DNA from 2 places in the Sphingopyxis sp. PAMC25046 genome. Region 2 is predicted to be linked to the other one. Evidence: riboswitches for the same ligand, from Rfam matches in the RefSeq annotation. Region 2 holds a riboswitch; the other holds the start of a gene.
What was found. Region 2 has a riboswitch for cobalamin ahead of E5675_RS02165 (TonB-dependent receptor). Riboswitches for the same ligand answer to the same signal wherever they lie in the genome.

Region 1: it holds a riboswitch for cobalamin, as region 2 does, so the genes downstream of both, E5675_RS06850 (TonB-dependent receptor) here and E5675_RS02165 (TonB-dependent receptor) in region 2, are expected to answer to the same signal.

The regions. Positions count from the first base shown of each region.
Region 1 covers NZ_CP039250.1:1,472,783-1,484,226, reverse strand. The annotation lists gene E5675_RS06865 (class I adenylate-forming enzyme family protein) at 1-91, shown strand, start outside; gene E5675_RS06860 (acetyl-CoA acetyltransferase) at 93-1,322, shown strand; gene E5675_RS06855 (acetyl-CoA C-acyltransferase) at 1,324-2,481, shown strand; cobalamin riboswitch at 2,532-2,751, shown strand; gene E5675_RS06850 (TonB-dependent receptor) at 2,930-4,786, shown strand; gene cobO (cob(I)yrinic acid a,c-diamide adenosyltransferase) at 4,786-5,394, shown strand; gene E5675_RS06840 (ABC transporter substrate-binding protein) at 5,394-6,248, shown strand; gene E5675_RS06835 (iron ABC transporter permease) at 6,245-7,246, shown strand; gene E5675_RS06830 (ABC transporter ATP-binding protein) at 7,240-8,016, shown strand; gene E5675_RS06825 (cupin-like domain-containing protein) at 8,013-9,023, opposite strand; gene E5675_RS06820 (family 20 glycosylhydrolase) at 9,040-11,444, opposite strand, start outside.
Region 2 covers NZ_CP039250.1:471,128-482,571, reverse strand. The annotation lists gene E5675_RS02190 (esterase-like activity of phytase family protein) at 1-357, opposite strand, end outside; gene E5675_RS02185 (glycine zipper 2TM domain-containing protein) at 522-923, shown strand; gene E5675_RS02180 (Ppx/GppA phosphatase family protein) at 1,113-2,201, shown strand; gene E5675_RS02175 (RlmE family RNA methyltransferase) at 2,198-2,905, shown strand; gene E5675_RS02170 (S41 family peptidase) at 2,937-4,394, shown strand; cobalamin riboswitch at 4,464-4,648, shown strand; gene E5675_RS02165 (TonB-dependent receptor) at 4,792-6,747, shown strand; gene E5675_RS02160 (hypothetical protein) at 6,747-7,289, shown strand; gene E5675_RS02155 (DUF1636 domain-containing protein) at 7,289-7,696, shown strand; gene cobT (nicotinate-nucleotide--dimethylbenzimidazole phosphoribosyltransferase) at 7,693-8,709, shown strand; gene E5675_RS02145 (histidine phosphatase family protein) at 8,706-9,275, shown strand; gene E5675_RS02140 (adenosylcobinamide-GDP ribazoletransferase) at 9,272-9,991, shown strand; gene E5675_RS02135 (threonine-phosphate decarboxylase) at 9,988-10,956, shown strand; gene cbiB (adenosylcobinamide-phosphate synthase CbiB) at 10,949-11,444, shown strand, end outside.

The DNA of each region.
Region 1 (11,444 bases), 1.0 Mb from region 2:
CTTCGACGCCCTGCCGCGCAACGTCACCAACAAAGTGATGCGCAGCGAAGTGCGCGAAATGGCGCTCGCCACTCTCGAAAAGGAAGCCTGACATGGCGAAAGACGTCTTCATCCTCGGCGGCGCGCAGAGCGATTTCTCGCGCAACCTCGAACGCGAGGGCGGTGGCCTGTTCGAGCTGTTCCGCGGCGTTGCCGAAGCGGCGTTCGTGGCGACGGGGATCGAACCCAACGAGGTCGAGACCGCGCATGTCGGCAATTTCGTCGGCGAGCTGTTCGCTGGTCAAGGCCAGCTCGGCGGCTTCTTCGGCCATGTCCACCCCGACCTTGCGGGCATTCCGGCGTCGCGGCACGAGGCGGCCTGTGCGTCGGGCAGCATTGCCATCCTCGCTGCTGCCGCCGAGATCGAGGCCGAACGCTATGGTCTCGCGCTCGTGCTCGGCATCGAGCTGATGCGCAACGTTCCCGGGCAGCGCGCCGCCGAATATCTCGGCGCTGCCGCCTGGGCGGGACGCGAGGCGCAGGAGGCGCGTTACCTGTGGCCGTACATGTTCGCGCGCGTCGCTGAGGAATATGAGGAACGCTTCGGGCTCGACCGCGCGCATCTGCGCGGGATTTCGGCGAACAATTTCGCCAATGCCAAGAAGAACCCATATTCGCAGACGCGCGGCTGGGCGATTACCGACGATCATCTCGGTGAGAATGACGAGGTCAATCCGTTGATCGAGGGGAGTTTGCGCAAGTCCGATTGCGGGCAGGTTACCGACGGGGCGGCTGCGATCTTTCTCGCCTCGGCGGAAGTTGCCGAACGTTACGCGCAGCGTCGGGGGATCTCGATCGACTCGATTCCGCGGATCAAGGGATGGGGGCATGCGACCGCGCCGCTGCTCTATTCGGCCAAGGTCCAGGAAAGTCGCGGACAAGACTTTGTTTTTCCAAGCGTTCGCAAGGCGATGATGGATGCGCTGCGGCGCGCAGAGATGCCCGACATCTACGCCTGCGACGGGGTCGAGGTGCATGACTGTTTTTCGATCACCGAATATATGGCGATCGATCATTTCGGGATCACCAAACCGGGCGAAAGCTGGCGCGCGGTCGAGGACGGGACGATTGCGCTTGGCGGAAAACTGCCGGTCAATCCGTCGGGCGGCTTGATCGGACTGGGGCATCCCGTAGGTGCCACCGGGGTCCGGATGTTGCTCGACGGATGGCGCCAGGTCACTGGCAATGCGGGCGATTATCAGGTCGGGGGTGCCCGCAACTTCGCGACCTTCAACGTCGGCGGTAGCGCGACGACCGCAGTCAGCTTCGTCGTCGGCACCTGATTTGGCCGACGTCTATATCTACGACGCGGTGCGGACACCGCGCGGCAAGGCGCGGCCAGATGGCGGGCTTGCCGGGCTGAGCCCACAGGAACTCGTGCGTCAGCAGGCGGCGGCGCTCGCCGCTCGTTGCGGCGATATTGCGTCGGCGCCTGACGCGCTGCTGCTCGGCTGCGTCACGCAGAGCGGCGCCCAAGGGGGGCATATCGCGATGCTGGCGAAGCTACAGGCGAGGCTTCCCGACGCGACAGCAGCGCACAGCATCAACAATTATTGCGCGTCGGGGCTGTCGGCGATCGGACAGGCGGTGGCGAAGGTAGGCACTGGCGAAGTAACGCATATCCTTGCGGGCGGCGTCGAATCGATGAGCGCCAGCCCGTTTTTGAGCGACCGCGCGGGTTTCTATGCCAACGACGAATTGCCGCCGCGCGCGCGCTTCGTGCCGCCGGTGCTCGGCGCCGACCGGCTGGCGCATGCCGAGGGGATCGCGCGCGCCGACCTCGATGCCGTCGCGCTTGCCTCGCAGCAAAAAGCGGCTGCGGCCGAAAATGACGCCGCGCTGCAAGCCTCGCGGATCGCGACCGGGGCGCTGACGGGCGAGGAATGTATCCGGCCACAAACGAGCGCGGAATCGCTCGCCGCCGCACCTGCCGCCTTTGGCGAATTGCAGGCGCAATATGCGGGCGCGCTCGAAGGCGCGACCTTCGAACCGCTGCACAGCATCGCGCACGCGCCGCCGATCTGCGACGGCGCGGGGCTGGCGCTGGTCGGCGGCGAAGGCCTCGGCATCGCGCCGCGCGCGCGCGTCATTGCCTTTGCCGAGAGCGGCGGCGACCCCGCCGCCTCGTTGACAGCGGGGTTCGCGGCGATGGACAAGGTGCTGACGCGCGCCGGGCTGACGCTGGGCGACATGGACCGGATCGAGTTCATGGAAGCCTTTGCCGTCACGATCGCCAAATTTCTGCGCGACCGCGACGCCGATCCGGCGCGGGTCAACGTCAGCGGCGGGCATCTGGCCAAGGGGCATCCGATGGGGGCGAGCGGCGCGATCCTGACCTCGACCCTGCTCGACGCGCTCGACGCGTGCGAGGGCCGCTACGGGCTGGTCGTGCTGACCGGTGCGATGGGGGTCGGCGCGGCGATGATCGTCGAACGCCAATAGCCATTGCCAAAAAGCGCGGCTGCGCTATGGGCGGCGCGTGCGGGGCTTGCCCCGCGCATGATCGCGCCGGTGCCCGGAAGGGCTTAAAATGGGAACGCGGTGAAGGGGTTCGTCCTGAACCCCCGAAGCCGAGGCTGTCCCTGCAACTGTAAGCGGCGAGCGAGATGCACCGGTCCGGTTCTGCGGATCAGCCACTGGGGTCACCTGGGAAGGCGTGCATCGAGCCCTGACCCGCGAGCCAGGAGACCTGCCGGCGTGGGTCGCTCAATGCCAAGGCCCAGGGAAAGGCCGCGGCACGGAGGTTTCCGTCGAGCGACAACCAGGCGGCCGGAGCCGCCTCGGTGACGGGGTCGCAGGCCATGACGCCACTTGCGCCGCCGACATCGGTCGATCGCGCGCGCGTATCGGCAGGCTCCGCCTTCGTTGTCGGCGTGCGGGGCCCCTACCCATGTTGAAATTTGCGATCATTTCCCTGTTGGCTTTGACCGCGGCATCGCCGGCTTTCGCTGAAACCACCGACAGCGACCGCGACGATATCGTCGTCACCGCGTCGGGGATCGAGCAGCCGCGCGACGAGGTCGGTCAGGCGATCACGATCATCGACGCCGACACGATCGAAAAGCGCCAGACGGTCGATATCGTCGACCTGCTCGCGACGACGCCGGGCGTCCGCTTCAATCGCAGCGGTAGCACCGGTTCGGTCGCGGGCATCTCGCTGCGCGGTGCTGAAACGACGCAAACCCTCGTGCTGATCGATGGGGTGAAGGTCAACGACCCGAGCGGCATCGGCGACGGATATGATTTCGGCCATCTGCTGACCGGCAACATCGACCGGATCGAAGTGCTGCGCGGATCGAACTCGGTCGCGCACGGCAGCCAGGCGATCGGCGGTGTCGTCAGCCTGATGACCGCGACGCCCGCCGAGGGCCTCGCCGCCAATGCCTCGGCCGAATATGGTTATAGCGATACGGTGGGTGCCAAGGCCGATGTATCCGGCACCGCCGGGGCGATTTCGGGCGGGATCGGTGGCGCTTATTTCCGCACCGACGGCATTTCGTCGGCGGCGGTCGGCACCGAGAAGGACGGATACAAGAATTTCGCGGGCAACGCGCGGCTGAAGGTCGCGTTCAGCGACGCGCTGAGCCTTGACCTGCGCGGCTATTATATCAACGCCGACCTTGATTATGACAGCTTCTTCGGTGCGCCTGCCGACAGCGCCGACGTCGCCAAGCTCGACCAATATGTCGGTTATGCGGGACTGAACCTAGGCCTGTTCGACGGCCATTTCACCAGCCGCGCGGCGGTGACGTGGATGCGCAACGACCGCGATTATTATTTCGTGCGCGGGACGGCGCCCGATTACGGTTATTCGGGCACAAATTTGCGGTTCGAATATCAGGGTGTCGTGACGCCGGTACAGCAGGCCAAGCTGATCTTCGGTTACGAGCACGAACGCCCCGATTATGATTTCTTCGGCTTTGGATCGACCGATAGCCAGAAGGCCAATATCGACAGCGTCTATGCGCTGGGGATCGTCCAGCCCTTCACCGGCCTGTCGCTGTCGGGCGGCGTCCGTCACGACGACCACAGCCAGTTCGGCGGTGCGACGACGTTCGGCGCCAATGCCAATTACTCGCCGAATGCTGGCGCAACCAATGTCCGGCTGAGCTATGGCGAGGGGTTCAAGGCACCGTCGCTGTACCAGCTTTACGATGCGTTCAGCGGCAATAGCGCGCTGCGCCCCGAACGCTCGAAAAGCTATGATATCGGCATCGACCAGAATCTGGCCGACGGCCGCGCGCTGATCTCGCTGACCGCGTTCCTGCGCAACACCGACGACCAGATCAATTACGACAATGCGACCTTCAAATATGGCAACATCGATCGCACGCGCGCCAAGGGGGTCGAGGCGACGCTGGCGCTGAAGCCCGTCGATGCGCTGAACGTCACCGCATCCTACAGCTATATCGACGCGCGCGACCGGTCGGGACGCCCCGCGTTCGACGGCAGGCGCCTGCCGCGCCGCGCCGCGCATGCGGTCAGCCTGTCGGCCGATTATGACTGGTCGTTCGGCCTGTCGACCGGCGCGACGCTGACGATGGTCGGCGACAGTTTCGACGATTTCGCCAACAATGTGCCGCTCGACGGCTATGCGCTCGCGGGTATTCGCGCCTCCTTCCCCGTGGGCGGCCATTTCGAGATTTACGGCCGCGTCGACAATCTGTTCGACGCCGATTATGCGACCGCGTTCAATTACGCCACCTATGGCCGCGCGGCCTATGGCGGTGTGCGGGCGCGCTTCTGATGAAAGCGCGCACCGACGCCGAACATGCGGCCAAGATGAAGAAGATTCAGGCGGCGCAGAACAGGAAGGTCGCGACGAAGACGGTCGAAAAGGGGCTGGTGATCGTCCACACCGGCCCCGGCAAGGGCAAGACCTCGGCCGCGCTCGGCATGGCGGTGCGCGCGATCGGCCACGACATGAAGGTCGGCGTGGTGCAATTCGTAAAGGGCGCGATGGCAACCGGCGAGAAAGCGGTATTCGACCGCTTCCCCGAGCTGATCGAATTCAAGCCGATGGGCGAAGGCTTTACCTGGGACACGCAGGACCGCACGCGCGACATCGCGGTCGCGCGCGAAGCGTGGGACGAGGTCAAGCGCATGATCGCCGACCCGAGCTACAAGATGGTGATCGCCGACGAGCTCAACATCGTGCTGCGGTACGACTATCTGCCGGTGGACGAGGTGCTGGAGGCGCTGGGTACGAAACCGCATATGACGCATGTGATCATCACCGGGCGGAATGCCCCGCAGCAATTGATCGACGCCGCCGACCTCGTCACCGAGATGGCGCAGGTGAAGCATCCGTTCCGCGAGCAGAATGTGAAGGCGCAGAAAGGGATCGAGTTCTAATGCGACGTCGCGCGCTTGCGGCGGCAGCGGTGCTGGTCGGCGGCGCTGGACTGCTATGGGCGACTTCCCCCGCGCCGCGCGTCAAGGCGCCCGCCGTTCCGCAGCGCATCGTGTCGATCAACCTGTGCGCCGACCAGCTCGTCCTCGCGCTCGCCGACCGGGGGCAGATCGCCGGGCTCACGAAAAATGCGACCGATGTCGAAATGTCGGGCGAGGCGGTCAAGGCCGCGGGCCTTCCGCTGCTCAGCAATTCGGCCGAGCAGATATTGGCGATCGAACCCGACCTGATCGTCGGCATGCCCGCGAGCCGCAGCGCGGCGCTGCGCGCGTTGCCGCAGCAGGATTATCCGCTGCTCGATCTGGACACAGCGAACACGCTCGAAGAAATCTATACATCAATCCGCCAGACCGCCGTCGCCGTCGGCCATCCCGAACGCGGCAGCGCGCTGATTGCACGGATGCAGGGCGAGCTCGCCGGGCTGCCCAAGCCGGGCAAGGGCCGCGTTGCGGCCTATTACCAGCGGCGCGGCTATATGACCGGAACGGGGACTTTGATCGACGAGCTGATGGGGCGCGTCGGGCTGGTCAATCTCGCGGGCAAGCTCGGCAAGCCGCCGCTGTCGCAGTTGAGCCTCGAGGAAATGGTCGCGGCGGAGCCCGATTTCCTGATCGTCGAGAGCGCGACCGATGTCGTGACCGATCAGGGGAGCGAAATGCTGCACCATCCCGCGATCAAGGATATTCCGCGCATCAGCATTCCGCAGGCATGGACCGTGTGCGGCAGCCCCGCCTACACACAGGCGGCGCGCAGCATGACCGCGCAGATTGCACGCATCGACGGGGACCGATCATGAACCGCCTTGCCCTGCCCCGCTGGTCGCTGATCGCGGCGCTGCTCCTGCTGACGCTCGTCGCCGCGACCGGATCCTTGCTGTTCGGCGCGGTCGACCTGTCGGTCGCGCGGCTGATCGCCGCCGCGACCGGCGACGGCGACCGGGTGGCGTCGGTGATCCTCTTCGACCTTCGCCTGCCGCGCACGATCCTCGCGCTCGGCGTCGGCGCGATCCTCGGGCTCGCGGGCGCGGCGCTGCAGGGCTATCTGCGCAATCCGCTGGCCGAACCGTCGGTGCTCGGCACGTCGAACGCCGCGGCGCTCGGCGGCGTCGCGGCGCTCTATTTCGGGATCGCCGAACTGCATCCCGTCATGCTGCCGCTGCTCGCGACGGGCGGCGCGCTGCTGTCGCTCGCCTTGCTGTTCATCCTGTCGGGCAAGGCCGAAAGCCCGCTGACCTTGATCCTCGCGGGGATCGCGGTCGGCACGCTCGCGGTCGCGGGGACGAGCCTTGCGCTCAACCTGTCGCCCAATCCGTTCGCGGCGATGGAGATTATGACCTGGCTGCTCGGCAGTCTCGAGAACCGGTCGTTCGACCATGTGTGGATCGCGCTGCCGTGCATCGCGATCGGCGGTGCGATGCTGCTGTGGAACGGGCGCGCACTCGATGCGCTGACGCTGGGCGAGGATGCGGCGCAGGCATTGGGCACCGACTTGCGGCGCACGAGATTGCGGCTGCTGATCGGTACGGCGATCGGCGTTGGCGGCGCGGTCGCCGTGTCGGGATCGATCGGCTTCGTCGGGCTCATCGTGCCGCACCTGATCCGGCCGCTGACCGACCGCAGCCCGTCGGCGATCCTGCTGCCCTCGGCCATCGGCGGCGCGGCGCTGCTGACGCTCGCCGATCTGGGCGTCCGGATCATCCCGACGACGAACGAGCTGAAGCTGGGGGTCGTCACCGCCTTTCTGGGGGTACCGATCTTCCTCCTCCACCTGATGCGGGAGCGGCGGATATGGTGAGCATCACACTCGATCATGTCGGCGTTACGCTCGGCCGCCGCGCGGTGGTGCACGATGTCAGCGCCGCTTTCGAAGCCGGGACGCTCACCGGGATCGTCGGTCCCAATGGCGCGGGCAAGTCGACGCTGGCGCGCGCGATGCTCGCGCTGGTGCCCGCCAGCGGACGCGTCGAGGTCGATGGCGTCGATGCGGCGGCGATGTCGCGCGGTGACCTCGCGCGGCGCATTGCCTATGTGCCGCAGGGGCAGACCCTGCACTGGCCGCTGACGGTCGAACGGCTCGTCGGGCTGGGGCGGTTGCCCCACCTCGCCCCGATGTCGCGGATTTCGGGCGCCGACACCGCAGCCATCAAACGCGCGATGGCGCGTGCCGATGTGCTGGAACTGCGCGACCGGATCGCGACCGAATTGTCGGGCGGCGAACGCGCGCGCGTGCTGTTCGCGCGTGCGCTGGCGGTCGAGGCGCCCGCGCTGATCGCCGACGAGCCGCTCGCGAGCCTCGATCCCGGACACCAGATCGACGTGATGGAGCTGCTGCGCGCCGAGGCGGACGGCGGCGGGCTGGTGATCGCGGTGCTCCATGATCTGACGATGGCGGCGCGTTACTGCGACCGGTTGCTGCTGATCGATCAGGGGCGGATCGTCGCCGACGGGATGCCCGCCGCGGTGCTCACCGCCGAGCGGCTACGCGCGGTCTATGGCATCGATGCGCGCGTCGAGACCGGCGGCGAATGGCCGACGATCACGACCTTCGGGCGCGCGAAGGCCTAGCCGCTCCCACTGCTGCGGCACATGCCGACGACGTAATCGATGATCATCCGATCGCGCTGCGGCGACGGCGGGCCGAGCACGCCCTGCGCGTGCGGCGGCAGATGGTCGACCGCGTGCGTCGCGCCCTCGCCGAAGACATAATGGTCGAACCAGGTTCGCCATGCCTGACGTTCGCCGTCGGGGAGTTCGCGAATCGAATGCATCGCGAGCATCAGCGCGGCGAAGGGGAAGCGGTCCTGCCGCTGGCCGAACCAGTAGTTGACGAGGACATTGAGCGCGCCTTCGCTGCGCACATGATGCCACCACATCGGCGGCATGTAGATCGCGTCGCCGGGGGCGAGGTCGGCAACCAGCTTGTGGCGTTCGGCGTCGGCGTAGCGCGGGTAGCGCGCGTGGTCGGGATGGTCGGGATCGACCATGCTCGTCGGCTGGCCCGCGATAGTGCGCTCGACCGGCCCGACGTAGAGGTTCGCGATCTGCTCGGGCGGGAACAGCGTGAAGCGGCGGCCGCCCGCGACGACGACCGCGATGTTCGCCGCCATGTCGTAATGCGGGGCGATGCGGCTCGAATTGCCGACCCAGATGCGCGGATCGACGCCGGTATCGAGCGGCAACGGATTTTCGGCGGCAAAGCTCGCGACGCTCTCGGGGGTCGGGGTCGATCCGGCGTAGAGGCTGGGCGCATCAGATGTATCGCGCAGCGCGACGAGACGTTCGACAAGCGCCGCCATCGGCATCTTTTCGCTGCGGAAATTCACCCCGCGCATATCGTCGGTGTAGAAATAGCGCCCGCCGGTGTCGGGCGGGCCGACAAGCACGGCGAGCGGCCTGCCATTGTCGCGCGCGGCGAGATAGGCGGCGATCGCTTCGTCGCCGTCACGCGCGGCGGCGACGGCGGGCCAGTCGGCCGCGATGCCGCGGATGATGATGGGCTGGTCGGCGGCCGCAACCGCGCGCGATATCGCGCCATGATCGCTGCCAGCGATTTCGTCCAGGTTGCCGCTCACTTCGTCCCCCTGCCCCTTATCGGGCAGGTTCGACCCGCACCGTCCGGCTGGCGCGCTGGCCGTCGGCCGAGCGACTGCGCAGGTCCACCGCGCCGCCGACCGCGACGGGACCCGCATAGCGCGTCCACACGCCGCCTTCGACCCGATATTCGATCATCGTGCCGGGGAACATGCTGTTCGCCTCGAGCTTGCCGCCCGCGATGCGCGCGCCCGGCGGTGCAACGCGATAGGCAACGCCCATCTTCTCCAGCATCGGCCATTGCGCCGCAACGCGCCCGGCGAAATCCTGCCACCCGGCTTTCAGCTTCGCCGAATCGACCCGGCGGTCGCCCCATTCATAGCTGGCGCCCGCCTGATAGGCGGGGGTCCACGGCGCGGGCGCCCAAGCGCGCTCAGCAAGCGCGAGCAGGCGCGGAAAGAGCATATAATCGACCTGCGCGTCGGTGCGGATCGTCTCGCTCCAGAGCTGCGCCTGCAATCCCGCGACGCGGTGCCCTGCTTCGAGGACCGGTTTGTCCTCGATGGCCGCGCCCTCGGCCCGGATATTGCGGATCGTCGCGGCGTTGGCGGGCAGATTGTCGGACATGAAGCCATAGACCTGATACGGATCGACCCCGCGCGAGGCCCAGTCGTAGCCGCCCTCTTCGGGATGCGGCGCATAGGGCATGTCGAAATAGCCGAGGTCGGGGATCGACAATACCGTATCCCAGCCACGGTTCATCTGGTCGTGCGCCTCGCGGATCGCACCGCTGTGGAGCACGCCCCAGATGTTGGTCTGCACCAGATGCGGCGCCTTGGGCATGGCGGCGGTTTGGGTGTGCCCCATGCCGTCGCTCCAGCCGCCGGTGCGCAGGCCTTTCGCCGCGAGGCTCGCGGTCACGCGCTCGATGAAGCGCGGTGTGAGCTTGCCCGCATCGCCGCCATTTTCGGCGATCATCGCCTTGCACGCGGGCGACCTGATCCATGCGCCCGCGGTCTCGTCGGCGCCGAGGTGGAAGGTCTTGAGCGGCACCCCCGCTTGGACGTGCATCGCGACGAGCGCATCGACGACGGTATCGACGAAGCGATAGGTCGCGGGAATGCAGACGTTGAGCGTATTGTCGTCGTAGTTCTGGATGCTGCGATATTCGGTCGTGTCGGCGGGGTCGATCAGACGATACTCGTCGGCCTCGGCCCTTTTGCCTGCGGCGGTCAGGCGCGCATGGCGCACCTCCATCGCCTTGATCGCAGCGCGGCTGTGGCCGGGCATGTCGATCGACGGGATCACCTCGATCTGGCGTGCCGCCGCCGCCCGAACGATCGCGACATAGTCGGTCGCCGTCAGATAGCCGTTGACGCTGCCCGTACCGTCCGGACCGGCGCCGAGCTGCGGCAGGATACACGTCTGCTCCGACGGATCGTGACAGCGTTTCGAGCCGATTTCGGCGAGTTCGGGAAGCGCCGGAATTTCGATGCGCCAGCCTTCGTCGTCGGCGAGATGGAGGTGGAGCTTGTTAAGCTTGTACGTCGCCATCGCCTCGACCAGCTTCAAAATCTCGTCGCGGCTGTGGAAATTGCGGCCGAGGTCGATGTGAAGGCCACGGAAGCCATATTCGGGGGCGTCCTCGATATGCAGCGGCGTCAGCCTGCCCTTTTCGAATGCCGCCTGCTGCGCGAGCGAGCGCAGGGCACGGCTCGCGCCCGCGGCGTCGTGCGCGGTGATCGCGATTCCCGATGCCTTGGCGTCGAGGACATAGCCCTCGGGCTTTGCCACCGCGACCGGATCGATACGGATCGCGAGCGGCAATGTGCCTTCGGGCGCGCCGAGAGCCGCGAGCGCGGGCGCGATAGCGCTGCGCTCGACGTCATTCAGCGTCAGCGCGACGCCTGCGGCCAAGTCGACCGGCTTGCCCTTGCGCTGCTCCGCCTTTGCGGGTTTCGGCAGGATCACGACGCCCTTGGCTTCGGGTGCGAGCCGGCCGGCCTGCAGGTCGAACGCGCGCTCGGCGGTGAGCCAACGCGTCTTGTCGGCGTCGCTCTTGGTCGCGAGCTTCGCCTCGTCGGTCATCGGCGCAACGAATGGCAAGGTTTCGAGCCCGGTGTCGGGGTCGATCACGGGGCGCGTCGCGGCGATCGTCCGCGGTTTCAGCCCGTCGGCGACGAGATAGGCGTTGGGCATGCCGAACGCCTTGGAGAAGTTCGAGCCGACGCCCCACAGCTTGATTTCATGCGTCGAACCGGGGCGCAGCGTCGCGCCGGGTTTCAGCGTCAGTTGCTGGACGTCGCCGTTGATCAGCCGGTGCGCGAACATGTCGCTTTCGACGAGCGGCAGCCGGTTGACGAAGCTGAAATAGAGCGCGAGCCCCTTGGGCACATCGGCGGGCAGCGTTTCGGGCACGGTCAGCGTGATCGTCGTGAGGAAACAGCCTTCGATCCCTGCCG
Region 2 (11,444 bases):
GGCCATCGACTTGCGGGCCGGGCGCCCGTCGGGAGTCGGCAACGGCCGGATCCGGACATCAGAGACCGCTCCCCGCGAATCGAGCGCCAGGCGCGTCCAATAGCCATTGTCGCCGACGAGTTGAAAACGGTCCGCCCCCGCCTCCCGCGCGAGTGCCGAGAAGCCGCCGAAGCGGCTATGCGGACTGACGAGGTGCCAGCCGCGCACGAAGCGCAGCGTGCCCGCCGCCTCCGGCGCGAACGCGAGCGGTCGCGCGGCGGCGCTTTCGGTCAGGTCCGGTTCCGGGGCACGCATCACGGTTCCGGGCATCGGCCCGAGCGCAGCGAAGATCAGGGCGGCGGTGAGGAGGCGGCGCATCGCGGCGGGGTTAGGGTGCCGCCAAGCGAAAGGAAAGCGTTTCGGCGCGCGAAGCTGAACGGCAGCCAACAATGATGTTCAGGCTTCACTCAATGCGAATCGGGCAAAACAGCATCATCGACCACAGCCCCGAAGGGCCAAGTGACGAAAGAAGGAGAAATACGATGAAAAAAATGGTGACTCTCTCGATCGCCGCCCTGATGTCCACCGCGACGCTGGGCCTGGCAACGCCCGCCGCGGCGCAGAACGGTTATTATGACCAGGGCGGCTATTCGAGCTATTACAGCGGCTATGATCGCGACGACCGTCGCTATGACCGCCGCGACTATCGCCGTTACGATCGCCGCGACTACCGCAATGATCGCCGCTATTACCGTGGCGACCGCCGCAACTATCGCCAGTGCGACAACGGCACCGGCGGGACCGTGATCGGCGCGATCGCGGGTGGCCTTGCCGGCCATGAAATCGCGGGCCGCGGCGACAAGACGGTCGGCACGATCATCGGCGGCGCCGTCGGCGCCCTCGCCGGCCGCGCGATCGACAAGGGGAATGACGGCTGCCGTTAAGGGGCAGACCCGACCCCCAACAACTTTCCTCTCCCCTTTCACCCCGTCCGGCCCCGCGCCGGGCGGGGTTTCTTTGCGCACGGCGCCTACGGGCGGAGGCCTTGCCATGCGGGCGCCGGAAGCCTAGGTTCGCCGCCAAGTGCACGTTCGCGGTTTTGCGGGCGCGTGAGTAGAACAGGTACAATAGCCATGCGGCAAATGGCAGCGCCATCGCGGCGACCGCCGCGGCCCGGTCCGGCGGGTAAGGGACGAAAAGCGGGCGGCGCCGAGCGCCCCGTGCCGATCGCGCGCCCGCGCAGCTATGCCGCGATCGACCTTGGCACCAACAATTGCAGATTGCTGATCGCGAGACCGCAGGACGGCGAGCTTGTCGTCATCGACGCCTTTTCGCGCATCGTGCGGCTGGGCGAAGGGTTGCACGGCACCGGCCGGATCAGCGACGCGGCGATGGACCGCACCGTCGCGGCGCTGGCGATCTGCGCCGACAAGCTGCGCCGCCGCCACGTCTCGCTGTCGCGCGCGGTCGCGACCGAGGCGTGCCGCCGCGCGAGCAACGGCGCGGAACTGGCCGAGCGCGTCCGGCGCGAGACGGGAATCGTTCTCGACATCATCTCGGCCGCCGAGGAAGCGCGCCTTGCGGTGCTCGGCTGCCACAATCTGATGGAACCCGGCGAGGGCCCGGCGCTGATCTTCGACATCGGCGGCGGATCGACCGAGCTGATGCACGTCGAGGTCGCCGAGCATGACGTCAAAATCCATGACTGGATCAGCGTGCCGTGGGGCGTCGTGTCGCTGACCGAGCACGCGCCGCTGCCCGAAGACAGCCTTGCGGGCCGGCAGGCCGCCTATGCGCATATGCGCCAAGTGACGCGCGAGGCCTTTGCCCCCTTTGCCGCGCGCGCCGAACGCTTCGCCGGCGAGCCGCTGCGCCTGCTCGGCACCAGCGGCACGGTGACGACGCTCGCCAGCGTCTTCCTCGATCTGCCGCGTTACGACCGGCGTGCGGTCGACGGGCTCGTCGTGCCCGCCGACGCGATGCGCGACATCAGCCGCCGCCTTGCCGACGCGAGCATCGCCGACCGCGCCGAGATCGCGTGCATCGGGCGCGAGCGCGCCGACCTGGTCGTCGCGGGCTGCGCGATCCTCGAGAGCATCATCGACCTGTGGCCCGCCGCGCGCGTCGGCGTCGCCGACCGCGGCATCCGCGAAGGCATCCTGCGCACGCTGGCGATGCAGGGCCGCGACATTCCGGTCACGCGCCGCGAGTATCGCAAATGAGCGGCAGCGGCGGCAAAGGTGGCGGGCGCGGCGGACTGCATGTGCGGGTCAAGACCGCGAAGAAGCGCAGCGTGTCGTCGACGCGCTGGCTGCAACGACAATTGAACGACCCCTATGTGCGCCGCGCGCAGGCCGAAGGCTATCGCTCGCGCGCCGCGTACAAGCTGATCGAGCTCGACGAGAAATTCGGTTTCCTCAAGAAATCGCGCGCGGTCGTCGATCTGGGCATCACGCCGGGCGGCTGGTCGCAGGTTGTGCGCAAGGCGAATCCGCGCGCGCGCGTTGCGGGGATCGACCTGCTTGCTTGCGAACCGATCGAGGGGGTCGAAATCCTCGAGATGGATTTCATGGACGATGCGGCGCCCGATGCACTGATCGAGGCGCTCGGCAGCGCCCCCGACCTCGTGATTTCGGACATGGCGGCAAATACCGTCGGCCATCCGCAGACCGACCATCTGCGCACGATCGGCCTTGCGGAAACCGCTGCCGATTTCGCGGTGCAAAATTTGCTGCCCGGCGGGACGTTCGTCGCGAAAGTGTTCGCAGGCGGCGCCGACCGCGAATTGTTGACTTTACTAAAGCGACACTTTTCAACGGTAAAACACGCCAAGCCGCCCGCCAGCCGCAAGGGGTCGCCCGAACTCTATGTTATCGCGCAAGGGTTCAAGGGCCGGCAAGATGGCAGCGAGGCGGACGCCGAATAAAGGTCGATGGGTCGAACCGGGGAGAATAGCGATGGGCAAGTCGAGGCGGCCGGTAGCGGCGCTAACGCTCGCGGCTTTGATGCTGGCGTCGTGCGGCGGCGGCGACGGCGGAACATTGGGCAGCGGCCCGGTCACGGTCACCCCGACGCCAAGCCCCACCCCGACCCCGACGCCCAATTGCGCGCTCGCCTCGCGCCAGTCCTTTGCCAAGGCGGTGATCGACGAATGGTATCTGTTCCCGGGCGACGTCGCGAGCGCCAACCCCGGCGCCTATAGCGATGTGCAATCCTATATCGATGCGCTGGTCGCGCCGGCGCGCGCGCTGAACAAGGACCGTTTCTTCACCTACATCACCTCGATCGCCGAGGAGAATGCTTTCTTTGCCAGCGGTTCGAGTGCGGGATTCGGCGTGCTGATGGGGTATGACGCGATCAATCAGCGCATCGTCATCGCCGAAGCCTATGAAGGCGCGCCAGCCTTTGCGGCGGGAATCGACCGCGGCACCGCGATCGTCGGGATCGGCACGAACAGCGGCAATGTGCGCACCGTCGCGAGCATCGTCGCCGCCGAGGGAACACAGGGGCTTACCGACGCGCTCGGCCCGAACGACCCGGGGGTGAGCCGCGTGCTGCGCATCACCGACGCGGCGGGTACGCGCGACGTCACCGTCGCCAAGGCCGACTATTCGCTCGACCCGGTTTCGGACCGCTATGGTGCCAAGATCATCAGCGAAGGCGGCCGCAACTACGGCTATCTCAACCTGCGGACCTTCATCTCGTCGGCCAACAACCAGCTCGGCGCCGCCTTCGCCGATTTCCGCACGCAGGGCGTCACCGATATCATCATCGATTTCCGCTATAATGGCGGCGGTCTCGTTTCGACCGCCAATCTGATGGGCGACCTGATGGGTGCTGGACGCGCCGGCCAGCTTTTTTCGCAGACGCGTTTCCGCCCAAGCAAGTCCGCCGAGGACGACGAGCATCGCTTTGCGCCCGGCGCGCAATCGATCGCGCCAACGCGGATCGCCTTCATCGGCACCGGGTCGACCGCCTCGGCGAGCGAGCTGGTGATCAATTCGATGCTGCCCTATCTCGGTACCAATATGACGCTGGTCGGCAGCAACACCTATGGCAAGCCGGTCGGCCAGATCGCGCTCGACAAGGCCGAGTGCGACGACCGGATACGCGTCGTCGCCTTCGCCACCGGCAACGCAAGCGGCCAGAGCGACTATTATGACGGGCTGGCGCCGAAGATCGCGAACAGCTGCGCCGCGAACGACGATCTGGGCTTCCCGCTCGGCGACCCGCGCGAGGCGTCGGTCCGCGCCGCGATCGACTTCCTCGCCGGCAACGCCTGCACGACGCGAATCGCCGACGCGAGCGCCCGCACGGCGTCGAGCGATCGCCGTTTTGCCGTAGCGGCCCCGCCGACAATGCTGGTGCCCGACCGCCCGAGCGCGGCGCAGCGCGAATTGCCGGGGCTGTTTTAAAGATCGTCGCCCCCGCGACGGAAAACTCTCTCCAGACGGCGATTGACCGCCGCCCCCGAACCGGGCTAACGGCCGCGGCAAGCGACAGGTTCCCCGGCGACGGGGACTAAGAGGGAACGGGAAAACCCCGGCTGCCCCTGCAACTGTACGCGGCGAGCCATCGGCCATTTGCCATTGGGACCCCGGTCCCGAGAAGGCGGCCGACCGGCGCTGACCCGCAAGCCAGGAGACCTGCCCGTCGCCGTCGTCTTTCGCGCGGACAGGGTGTGCCGGGCGGACGGGGGTGAACCCGCATGACGACAAAGCTGGCTGCGCAGGTGCGCGGGCGATGTCGTGCGTCCCCGAGGGACGAGCCATCGGCCGCGCGCATGGGCGGCATTGTCGATGGGTTTGTCCAATGTTCAAAGTTATTTACCGAAGTTCGATCTGTCTCGCCGCCGTCGCGGCTTCCTCCACCGCGTCCGCCGACGAAGCGGCGCATGCCGTCGCCGCCGACGCCGACAGCATCGTCGTCACCGCAACACGCGCGCCGCTGACACTGGACGAGATTCCGTCGTCGGTCGCGGTACTAGACAAGGACGCGATCGACCGCGCGCAGGATATCGGCGTCACCGAATTGCTGCTCCGCACCCCGGGCATCAGCATCTCGCGTAACGGCGGCTACGGCACCGCGACCTCGCTCCGCATCCGCGGCGCCGAATCCGAGCACACGGTAACGGTGATCGACGGAGTGAAGCTCAACGATCCGTCGTCGACCGGCGGCGGCTTCAACTTCGCCAATCTGCTCGCGGGCGACATCGACCGGATCGAGGTGCTGCGCGGGCCGCAGTCGATCCTGTGGGGAAGCCAGGCCATCGGCGGCGTGATCAATATCGTCACCGCATCGCCCGAGAAGGCACTCGAAGGCAGCTTCGACCTCGAAGCCGGATCGCGCCAGACGGTGAGCGCGCGTGCCGCGATCGGCGGGCGCACCGGTCCGCTGAGCTGGCGCCTGGGCGGCCAGCGCTTTACCACCGACGGCATTTCGTCGCACGCCAAGGCGTTCGGCGGGGTCGAACGCGACGGCTATCGCAACAGCAATGTCTCGGGCCGCGCCGAACTCGCGCTCGCCGACAATCTCAGCGCCGAAGTGCGCGGATATTATTCGAGCGGCCGCGTCGAATTCGACGGCTTCAACACCGACAGCAACGACTATGGGCTCAACAAGGAATTCGTCGGCTATGCGGGGCTGAATTTCGACCTCGTCGGCGGGCGCTTCCGCAACCGGATCGCCTACACCTATACCGACACCAACCGCGACAATTTCAACCCCGACCGCGCGCGTCCGCGCAGCTTCGAGGCCGACGGCGAGAACCGGCGCTGGGAATATCAGGGCAGTTTCGACGTCAGCGACCGGATCACCGCGATCTTCGGGGTGGAGAATGAGCGCTCGAGCTTCCGCAGCCGCTCGCCTTCGGCGTCGCTCGCCACGCCGATTCCCGACTTCGTGCGCGGCAAGGCAGAGATCACCAGCGCTTACGGCCAGCTCAGCGTCGAACCGGTGGACGGGCTGACGCTGAACGGCGGCGTCCGTTATGACGATCATAATCGCTATGGCGGGCAGACCTTGTTCGCGGCGGGCGGCGTCTGGCGCCTGCCGACCGGAACGGTGCTGCGCGCGAGCTATGGCGAGGGGTTCAAGGCGCCCGGCCTCTACCAGCTGTTCAGCGAATATGGGAATGTCGGGCTCGCCCCCGAGGAAGCGCATGGCTGGGAAGCGGGAATCGAGCAGCATCTGCTTGGCGACAGGCTGGTGGTCGGCGCGACCTGGTTCGAGCGCACGACGAAGAACCAGATCATTTATAACGGCTGCTCCCCGCCGACGACCGATCCGCTGTGCACGTTGCCCGGCAGCAATCCGCCGGTGTCGCGTTTCGGCTATTATCTCAACGTCGCGCGCAGCGAGGCGCATGGCATCGAGGGCGCCGCGGCGTTGACGCTGGGCGGGCTGACGCTCGATGGCAATTACAGCTGGATCGTCGCCGAAGACCGGTCGGAAGGCAGCACCAATTTCGGCAACCGGCTGCCGCGGCGTCCGCGCCACAGCGCCAATGCGTCTGCAAGCTATGCCTTCGGTGCGGGGTTCGAACTCGGCGCCGCGCTGCGCTGGTCGGGCAAGAGCTATGACAATGCGAGCAATGCGCAGCGGCTCGACGATTATATGCTCGTCGACCTGCGCGCCGAAGTTGCGCTGTCCGACGAAGTGAAGCTGTTCGCGCGCGCCGAAAATATCTTCGACGAGCAATATATGACCGCCTACCGCTACGGCTCGCTCGGCCGCAGCATCTATGCCGGCATCAGGGGGCGCTTCTGATGGCGGCGCTGTCCGGCCGCGGCGCTTCGACGCTTTGGGTCGCGCTGCTCACCGCGGCAAGCACGGCGACGACGCTCGCGCTCGGCTGCGCGACGCCCTTCCCCTCGCTCGCGGCGCTCGCGGCGGTGCATATGCGCCGCCGCGACGGGCTCGCGCTGATGCTGCTCGCCTGGGCGGCGAGCCAGATCGTCGGCTTCCTCCTGCTCGGTTATCCGCGCGACGGCAGCACGCTGGCGTGGGGCGCCGGGCTCGCCACCGCGGCGCTCGGATCGGCGCTGGCGAGCTATGCCGCGCTCGGCGCGCTAAAATACCGAACGGTCGCGGCGCGGCTCAGCGTCGCCTATGCGGCGGGTTTCACCGCGTTCAAGGCGATCATCCTCGGCTGGGCGCTGGTCCTCGGCGGATTGCATTCGGTGATGGCGCCCGACCTCCTTGCCGAGCAGTTCGTAAGGAACGCCGCGATCCTGATCGGGCTTTACGCGCTTTATCGCGCGCTCGTCGCGGCGGGCGTTCCGACGCCGCCGCAAGCGGCGACCGCCTGATGCTGACGCGCGTCGACCCCGGGCCCGCGGTGGTGGTGTGCAACACCTGCCGCCACAGCCGCGAGGCCCAGGTCGATGCCGCAGGCATGCGCGGCGGCGCGCGGCTCGTCGCGGCGCTGAAGCGGCTCAAGGATACCGAGCCGCGCTATGCCGGGATTGCGGTGCAGGAGATGGCGTGCCTCTTTGCCTGCCAGGATCATTGCACCGTACACCTGCGCGCGCCCGACAAGGTCGGCTATGTGCTCGGCCGCTTTCGGGGGGACGCGGAATCGGCACGCGCGATCCTCGACTATGCCGTCCATTATGCGGCGAGCGCGCATGGCCGCGTCGCCTATTCGCTGTGGCCCGAAGGCATAAAGGGCCATTTCATCACCCGCACCCCGCCGCCAGGATTTGTCGCCGAATGACCAGTTTCGTTTCTGTCGAGGCCTTCGAGGCCGCGCTTGCCGACCTTCGCGAACCCGACACCGGTGCCGCCGCCAATGCGCGGTTGCGGCAGGCCGAACTCACCAAGCCGGCGGGATCGCTCGGCCGGCTCGAGGATCTCGCGATCTTTTTCGCCGGCTGGCAGGGCCGGGCGCGGCCGCGGATCGAGCGTGCGCGCGCCGCGATCTTCGCGGGCAATCACGGCGTCACCGTGCACGGTGTCAGCGCCTTTCCGCCGAACGTCACCGCGCAGATGGTCGCCAATTTCGCCAGCGGCGGCGCGGCCATCAACGCCTTGTCGGAGGCGGCGGGGCTCGAGCTGGCCATCGTCGCGCTCGACCTCGACCGGCCGACCGCCGATTTCACCGTCGCACCGGCGATGCGCGAGGACGAATGCCTCGACGCGCTGAACCGCGGCGCGGCGGCGGTCGAGCCCGATCTCGATCTGCTCGTGCTCGGCGAGATGGGGATCGGCAATTCGACCGCCGCCGCCGCGCTTTGCGCGCGCAGCTTCGCGGGCGAGGTGGCGGGATGGGCCGGCCCGGGGACCGGGGTCGACGGGCACGGCGTCGCGCGCAAGATTCAGGTGATCGAGAGCGCGCTCGCCTTCCATGCCGAGGCGCCGCGTTCGGCGTTCGAAACGCTGCGCCGCGTCGGCGGGCGCGAGATCGTGGCAATCGCGGGCGCCATCGTGCGTGCGCGCCAGCTCGGCGTGCCGGTGCTGCTCGACGGCTTTATCTGCACTTCGGCGATCGCGCCGCTGGCGGCGGAGAACCCCGCGATCGTGAACCATTGCATCGCGGGCCATTGTTCGTCGGAGCCGGGGCACAAGCGCCTGCTGGCATTGCTCGGGCTCGACCCTTTGCTGTCGCTCGATATGCGGCTGGGCGAAGGCAGCGGCGCGGCGGTCGCCGCGAATATCGTGCGCAGCGCGCTCGCCGCGCACGACCGGATGGCGACCTTTGCCGAGGCGGCGGTCTCGGCCTCGCTGTGACCGGCTTCGCGCTCCATTTGCTGCGCCACGGCGCGCCCGAAACGCCGGGGCTGCTGATGGGACGCACCGACGGGGCACCGACCGAAGCGGGAATCGCGGCGTGTGTTGCGCAAGCGAAGGGCTTGGGCATCGAATGCCTGGTCGCTTCGGACCTTTGGCGATGCCGCGCGGCAGGAGAGGCAATCGGGTCGGCGGTCGACCTGCCGCTCACCTCCGATCGGCGCTGGCGCGAGCTCGATTTCGGTGACTGGGACGGTATGGCGGTGAACGCCGTCGACGTCGGTGCCTTTGGCCGCTTCGTCGATGACCCCGACGCGAACCCACCGCCGGGGGGCGAGCGCTGGTCGGCGCTGGTGGCACGCATTGCCGCCGCGATCGCCGACCTCGCGCCGGTGCCGGCGCTGGTCGTCACGCACGGCGGCGCGATGCGCGCGGCCTTGCATGTCCTCTGCAGTTTCGACCAGCGCCGGCTCTGGGCGTTCGACCTGCCCTATGCGGCGCTGCTGTCGCTGCGTGTCTGGCCCGGCGAACGCCCGAGCGCGCAAATCGTGGGGCTGCGGCCATGAAGGGGCTGATCGTCGCGATCCAGTTCCTGACGCGCCTGCCGACGCCGCGCGTCGCGGTGTCGGGCGAGGAATTTGCCGCGTCGATGCGCTGGTTTCCAGCGGTCGGGCTGATCGTCGGCGTGATCGTCGCGGGCGCGGGCTGGGCGGGGGCGCGGATCGATCCGTGGACCGGCGCGCTTGCGGCGCTGATCGTCTGGGTCGCGGTCACCGGCGCTCTCCACCTCGACGGGCTCGGCGACATCGCCGATGCGAGCGGCGCGGCGCACAAGGACCGCGACCGGCTGATCGCGGTCCTCGGGGATCCGCATGTCGGGAGCTTCGCGGTTGTCGCGATCGTTTTGCAACTGATCGCCAAGCTGGTGCTGCTCCACGCGCTGTTCGAACGCGAGGCGTTCGTCGCCGCCCTGCTCGTCCCCTTCGCGGCGCGAATCGGACCGCTGGTCTGGTCGCGCGCGCTGCCCGACCTGCATGCCGGATTGGGCTCGCGTTTCCGCAACGCGGTGCGCCCGGTTGATTTCGCGGGCTGGGGCGGGTTGCTGTTGGCGGCGGCGTGGGTGTCGCCCTCCCTGCTCGCCGCGCCGTTGATCTTCCTTGTCTGGGGCTGGTGGCTGCTGCGCCGGATCGGCGGGATTTCGGGCGACGGGCATGGCGCGGGGATCGAGATCGGCGAAAGCCTGCTCCTCGCCGCCGCACTGCTGTGGGCGCATGTTGCGTGAGCGATCCATGGACCTGGCACGGCGGGGGCATCGAGGCCGCGAAGCGCGAATTCGGCGAAGGCGACTGGATCGACCTGTCGACGGGGATCAACCCGCATCCCTGGCCGGGCGCCGCGGGGATGGCGTTCGACTGGCGGCGATTGCCCGAGCCCGAGCATCTCGCGCGGCTTGAAGCCGTCGCGGCGGACTATTTCGGCGTCGATCCACGCCATGTCTGCGCGGTGCCGGGCAGCGAGATCGGACTACGCCTGGTCGGGGCACTGATCGGCGGCGATACCGCCCACATCGCGCCGGGGTATCGCACCCATGGCGCGATGATCGCGGGCAGCGCGGAAACCCGCTGGGATGTGGCGCCGGGCGCAACCGGAAACCTGATCCTCGCCAATCCGAACAACCCCGACGGGCGCGCCCTTGCCCCCGATGCCCTGCTCGGATGGCTCGAACGCGGCGTCGGCTGGCTGCTCGTTGACGAAGCCTTTGCCGACGCCGATCCGGCGCTGAGCGTCGCAGCGTCGGTCGCCGACGATCGAAAGCTGATCGTCTTTCGATCCTTCGGCAAATTTTTCGGCCTCGCGGGGGTGCGGCTTGGCTTCGTTCTGGCGCCGCAGGCGATCGTCGCTGCGCTGCGCGCGCGGCTGGGCGCATGGCCGCTATCCGAAGCGGCGATCGCGATCGGCACCGCCGCCTATGCCGATGCCGGCTGGATCGAAGCGACGCGGCAGCGCCTCCCCGCCGAGGCGATCGCACTCGATGCGGCGTTGGCACGGCATGGCTATCGCGCGGCGGGCGCCTGCCCGCTGTTTCGCCTGATCGAAACCGATGACGGCCGCGCGCTGTTCGAGCGGCTTGCCCGGCGTGCGATCCTGACCCGCCCCTTCGCCGACGAGCCGCGCTGGCTGCGCATCGGGCTGCCCGCCGATGCCGAAGCGCTGGCGCGGCTCGATGCGGCGCTTGGTCATGGCTGAGCCCGTCGCGCTCACCGCGCTCGCGCTCGACGCGGCGTTCGGCTGGCCGGGTGCGCTGTATCGCCGCGTCGGCCATCCGGTGGGGCTGTTCGCGCGCATCATCGCCGGCTGCGAGGCTCGGTGGAACCGGGCCGCGTCTGGCTTTGCGAGGCGGCGCGCGCTGGGCGTTCTAACGCTTGTCCTCCTGCTGCTCGTCGCCGGCGGCCTTGGCCTCGGACTCCAGCATCTGCTGCTTTCCACCTTGAGCGGCTGGGGCTGGATCGGCGTCGCGATCCTCGCCTGGCCCGCGCTCGCGCAGCGCAGCCTGTTCGATCATGTCCGCGCGGTCGGCGAGCGGATCGACGCGGGCGACCTCATCGGTGCGCGCAGCGCCGTGAGCATGATCGTCGGCCGCGACACCGCCACGCTCGATGAAGCCGGGGTGTCGCGCGCCGCGATCGAGAGCCTCGCCGAAAGCTTTTGCGACGGCGTCGCCGCGCCGCTGTTCT